2 regions of the Serratia sp. NA_112.1 genome follow, and region 2 is predicted to be linked to the other one. Evidence: predicted binding sites of a transcription regulator. Region 2 holds the regulator's gene; the other holds the start of a gene.
What was found. The regulator CRP, encoded in region 2, controls carbon source genes, mostly activating them, when cyclic AMP is high. The targets are predictions, from matches to a motif close to ATGTGANNNNNNTCACAT.

Region 1: a site for CRP is predicted at 1,213-1,230, ahead of serA (phosphoglycerate dehydrogenase). Genes of this name have one in related genera too.

What each region holds. Positions count from the first base shown of each region.
Region 1 covers NZ_JBQZFO010000007.1:163,449-166,491, forward strand. The annotation lists gene serA (phosphoglycerate dehydrogenase) at 1-1,017, opposite strand, end outside; gene rpiA (ribose-5-phosphate isomerase RpiA) at 1,319-1,975, opposite strand; gene ACUTQ5_RS15605 (LysR family transcriptional regulator ArgP) at 2,179-3,043, shown strand, end outside.
Region 2 covers NZ_JBQZFO010000018.1:18,899-21,941, forward strand. The annotation lists gene ACUTQ5_RS21235 (YccS/YhfK family putative transporter) at 1-1,517, opposite strand, end outside; gene crp (cAMP-activated global transcriptional regulator CRP) at 1,572-2,204, opposite strand; gene ACUTQ5_RS21245 (OsmC family protein) at 2,584-2,991, shown strand; gene ACUTQ5_RS21250 (phosphoribulokinase) at 3,031-3,043, opposite strand, start outside.

The DNA of each region.
Region 1 (3,043 bases), on a different contig from region 2:
GGCGTTAGGGCCATGCGCGGGCAGTGATACCTCCGGGAAGTTTACCGCCGACAGGGTCGAACCGTTGTCGGAGTATTTCGCCAGCTTGCCGGCCACTTCATCACCGATATTTTCCTGTGCTTCCTGAGTAGAACCACCAATGTGCGGGGTCAGGATCACGTTGTCGAACTCGCACAACGGTGAGTTGAACGGCTCGCTGTTGGTAGCCGGTTCTTCCGGGAAGACATCGATCGCCGCACCGGCCAAATGCTTGCTGGCCAATACTTTGCACAGTTCAGGAATATCCACCACGGTACCGCGCGAGGCGTTGATCAGAATCGAACCTGGCTTCATCAACGCCAGCTCTTCTGCGCCCATCATATTCTTGGTCGACAGGGTTTCCGGTACGTGCAGCGTCACTACGTCGCTCATATTGAGCAGATCGGACAGGTGGCGCACCTGTTGGGCATTGCCCAACGGCAGCTTGTTCTCGATATCGTAGAAGAACACTTTCATACCCAGACCTTCAGCCAGGATCCCCAACTGGGTGCCGATATGGCCGTAGCCAATAATCCCCAGCTTCTTACCGCGCGCTTCAAACGAGCCGACGGCCAGTTTCTGCCATTCGCCACGGTGCGCTTTGGCGTTGGCGGACGGAATGCCGCGCAACATCAGCAGCAGTTCGCCCAGCACCATTTCTGCCACGGATCGGGTATTAGAGAAAGGTGCGTTAAACACCGGAACGCCGCGTTTGGTCGCCGCCTTCAGATCAACCTGGTTAGTACCGATACAGAAACAACCTACCGCCACCAGCTTCTCTGCGGCAGCGAAAACTTCTTCGGTCAGATGCGTGCGCGATCGGATACCGACGAAGTGAGCATCGCGGATCGATGCCTTAAGCGATTCGGTGTCTAACGCACCTTTGTGATATTCAATGTTGGTATATCCGGCAGCCAGCAGATTATCTACCGTGCTCTGATGAACCCCTTCCACCAACAGGAATTTAATCCTGTCTTTCTCCAATGATACTTTTGCCATTTACCCGACCCTATGTTCAGACTTCAGAAGCGGCTGTTGTGAAACAGCACGCATCCAACATAACAAAAATAACGCAGGCGGCAATACAAACGATTGCCCGCCCGTCAGTACAAGGCTCAGCGTTGTTGGCGGTTTCTGGCAGAAAATGCCATAGGGAAAGAAATAGGCAGAAGCTTCGTGGAGCTATCGCTCGCAATGTGACATATGTCACCAAATTTGGCGCTTTTAATAAAAGATATTTTAACCAGTGAATTATGCGGCCCGGTGGGATCCAAGACCGCATACCTGCTGGGGTACTACATTATTCGACAACCTTCACGCCGCCAGGCGTACCCACCAGCGCGACATCGGCCCCCCGATTAGCGAACAGACCCACGGTCACCACACCGGCGATGCCGTTGATTTTGTTTTCCAGCGCGATGGCGTCCATGATGTTCAGGTTATGCACATCGAGGATCACGTTGCCGTTATCGGTCAGGACATTCTGACGATACTCCGGCAGCCCGCCCAGCTTCACCAGCTCACGCGCTACGTAAGAGCGAGCCATCGGGATCACTTCTACCGGCAGCGGGAATTTACCCAATACTTCAACCTGTTTGCTGGAATCAACAATACAGATAAATTTGCGCGCGATAGCAGCAATGATTTTTTCACGCGTCAGTGCAGCGCCACCGCCTTTGATCATCTGCATATGACGGTTGATTTCATCCGCGCCGTCGACATAAATATCCAGTGAATCCACTTCATTGCTGTCGAAAACGTGGATACCAAGGCTTTTCAGCTTGGCGGTGGAGGCGTCAGAGCTGGACACCGCCCCTTCGATCTGGTGCTTGATCGAGCCGAGCGCGTCAATAAAATGGGCGGCGGTCGAGCCAGTGCCGACCCCAACGATGGTGCCTGGGGTAACGTAATCCAGTGCTGCCCAGCCAACCGCTTTTTTCAGTTCATCCTGCGTCATAATATGTCCATTGCCTCTGTACGAAAACGTGTGCGTATTATAGGGTAAATCGCTATTTTTCACTCAGGCAGGATCACACTTCTTCACGCCAGGCCGCATTTTTAGGCGCGGTGCGACAAGATGACCCGGTGATTTTCTACCTGTAATACACCAGAGATGTGGCATAGTGCCTGTATCAATTTACTTTAAGGGATATCTTTCCGATGAAACGCCCAGACTATCGAACGCTGCAAGCGCTGGACGCGGTGATCCGTGAGCGTGGCTTTGAGCGCGCCGCGCAAAAACTTTGCATCACACAATCGGCAGTATCCCAGCGCATCAAACAGTTGGAAAACCTGTTTGGCCAACCGCTGTTGGTGCGTACCGTGCCGCCACGTCCGACCGAGCAGGGCCAAAAACTGCTGGCGCTGCTGCACCAGGTGGAATTACTGGAAGAAGAGTGGCTGGGTAACGATACCGGCATTGATACGCCGTTGCTGCTGTCGCTGGCGGTTAACGCCGACAGCCTGGCGACCTGGCTGCTACCGGCATTGAAACCGGTACTGACCGACTCCCCTATCCGCCTGAACTTGCAGGTAGAAGACGAAACACGCACTCAGGAACGCCTGCGCCGTGGTGAAGTGGTGGGCGCGGTGAGTATCCAGCCGCAGCCGCTGCCAAGCTGCCTGGTGGATCAACTGGGCGCGCTGGATTATTTATTCGTCGCCTCGAAGGGTTTTGCCGAGCGCTATTTCCCTAACGGGGTTACACGCTCCGCGCTGCTCAAAGCGCCGGCAGTGGCGTTCGATCATCTCGACGACATGCACCAGGCTTTCCTACAGCAGAACTTTGATCTGTCGCCGGGCAGCGTGCCCTGCCATATTGTGAACTCGTCGGAAGCCTTCGTGCAGTTGGCACGCCAGGGCACCACCTGCTGTATGATCCCGCATCTGCAGATTGAGAAAGAGTTGGCTTCGGGTGAACTGATCGATCTGACGCCGGGCCTGTTCCAGCGCCGCATGCTGTTCTGGCACCGCTTCGCGCCGGAGAGCCGCATGATGCGTAAAGTGACAGATGCCCTGCTGGAGC
Region 2 (3,043 bases):
TGTGGCCACAGCCAGATGGTACTGCCGAACACCAGCACGCAGCCGATCAGCGTGTCGATCAGCCGCGGCACCAGGAAATGTGTGCCGTTGAGGGCCAGCAGTTGCAGGGTGTAGACCGCCGTCACCGTAAAACCAATAACCGCCAATCCGTAGTTTTTACGTGAAACCAGATAGGCCAGCAGCGTAATCACCAGCATCACGCTCAGGGTCTCGGCTTCGGGCAGTTGTAATTGCAGCAGACCGGCGGCGATGACGAGTCCGGCCAGAGTACCGAGCGCACGGTGCTGGATGCGCACCCGGGTGGCATTGTAGCCGTTCTGGCTTACCAGCATGATAGTGAGCAGGATCCAGTAGGGTTTCGGCAGGTTGAACATCATCCCGAGGCTGCTGCCTGCCGCCAGCGTGACGCCTAATCGTGCCGCATTACGCATGGCATTGGATTTGAACGACAGATAACTGACCAGCGCCGGCCAAAACGGCAGGCGGTTTTGATTGGCCATCAGGTCACGCCGGTAGAGTGGATGCTGGGTACGCAGCAGGCGGGCGATGCGGCTGAAGTGGTAGTAGCAGAACTGCCCAACCGGATTCTCCGGGTGCTGTGCCGCCACTTTTTCCAATGCTGTCAGTTCATTGCCCATATTGAAGCGTTGCGAATGTTGGTGGTAGAGAATATCGTGCGCCACCGTGCGCAGCCGATTGGCAATTACCTGCGCATTGCGGCGGATAATGGCTTCGGCCTGGCTCTGTTCTACCAGTTTTTGCACCTCTTCCGGCAGGTGCAGGCTGACGGTGATGTGTTCCTGCAAATCCAGCGCGACCTGGAAGGTGCGTTGCAGGCGCTTTTGTTCGAGATTGCTGGCATGGGGGAGAAAATTAAGTTGTTGATACAGCAAGGTGATCAGATCCATGACCTTTTGCTGGCGCACCAGCAGGGGAGGTAATGCGGTCTGCGGGTCGGTGTGCTGGGTCAACAGCGAATATTTGGCTTCGAAGTAGTCCGCCAGTTCCAGATAGAGCTGATTAAGCGACTCGCGCATCGGCTGTTCTTTCCACAGCTTGAACCAGAACCAGGTAAACAGGCCGTACCAGGCCGTGCCCACGATATATAACACCGGCGCGTGCCAAAGCGGCACCGTACCGGCCATGCTGAGGGAGAAGATGGCGGCAACTAGCGCAGCAGGCAGCAGACGGGCGTGTAGCGGGCTTATTTCACCGTTGACACCGAGCAGCAGCGCCAGGCCGAGCATCAGTATCGGCAGCGGCAACTGCCACAACAGAGCTTGCTGCAGCAACAAACTGCTGAATGCAAACAGTGAACCGCCGACGATCAGGCGTTTAAAGAAGCGTTTATGAGGCGTGTCCAGCCCGGCGATGTTGCAGCAGGCGGGAACCAGGGAAAATAGCAGGCCGTATTGTAGTTGGCCGATCAACAGCCCGAGCAGAACCGGCAGGCACAGCACCAGCGTTTGTCGTAGTGCGTAATTAACTTCCGGATGATAAATCAGTCGGCGCCACATGATGACTAGGGGCATAAAAAAACGGCGCGAATTATCGCGCCGTTTTTTCAGTGATTAACGGGTGCCGTAAACGACAATAGTTTTGCCGTGGGCGGAGATCAGGTTTTGATCTTCCAGCATTTTCAGAATACGACCAACGGTTTCACGTGAGCAACCGACGATCTGGCCAATTTCCTGACGGGTAATTTTAATCTGCATACCATCCGGGTGGGTCATGGCATCAGGCTGTTTCGCCAGGTTCAGCAGGGTTTGCGCGATGCGGCCTGTAACGTCCAGGAAAGCAAGGTTACCCACTTTCTCAGAGGTGATCTGCAGACGGTTTGCCATCTGAGCTGACAGGCGCATCAGGATGTCCGGGTTAACCTGAATCAACTGGCGGAATTTCTTGTAGGAAATTTCAGCCACTTCACAGGCGGTTTTCGCCCTAACCCAGGCGCTACGCTCCTGACCTTCTTCAAATAATCCAAGCTCGCCGATGAAATCCCCCTGGTTAAGGTAGGACAGGATCATCTCTTTACCTTCTTCATCCTTAATCAGCACCGCGACGGAGCCTTTGACGATGTAGTAAAGCGTTTCGGCTTTTTCACCTTGGTGAATCAGCGTACTTTTGGATGGATATTTGTGGATATGGCAATGAGACAGGAACCATTCGAGAGTAGGGTCTGTTTGCGGTTTGCCGAGAACCATTCGCTGTTATCCTCTGTTGTTATCGCTGCCTTGTGTCACAGGGGTCAGAGTTCCCTGTAAAACGTGCTGTCGCCGTTGTTTTAATGGTAGCTGGCAGCAGGTTTTGAGGCGTGTCATAAATATACGCTGTCGCTCTAGCATATTAACTTGCCGGGAGAGCTGCAAGCTACATTCTGTTAACATACCGGTAAAGGAGCCTTTCCCTGGGAGTTTCCCTGAAATCAGTGTCCCGGAAAGATTTATTGCGGCTCTGTTTGTAGCACAGAGTGAGGCGGGTGTCTTGTGTTGTCTCGCTTCAGCATGATTAGCATCAGGTTCCGTTGCCAGTTTCTATGCGAAAGCGTAGTCTGATTTTAAGAAATTAACCGGAGTGACCAGCATGCAGGCAAGAGTTAAGTGGGTGGAAGGGTTGACGTTTCTGGGCGAATCCGCGTCTGGCCATCAGGTATTGATGGACGGCAACGCCGGCGATAAAGCGCCCAGTCCGATGGAAATGGTGCTGATGTCGGTGGGAGGATGCAGCGCGATAGATGTGGTGTCGATCCTGCAAAAAGGACGCAACGACGTGCGTGATTGCGAGGTGAAGCTGACCTCTGAAAGGCGCGAAGAAGCGCCACGGTTGTTTACCCATATCAACCTGCATTTCATCGTCACCGGTAAAGATTTAAGTGACAAAATTGTTGAGCGCGCGGTGAATCTTTCCGCCGAGAAGTACTGTTCGGTGTCATTGATGCTGAGCAAGGCCGCCAGCGTGACCCACAGTTTTGAGATCCGCGCGGTGTCCTGATAGATAAAGGGGCGCGGTCCGTTGCCGCGCTCCGGTAAGTTAGCCGATTTTT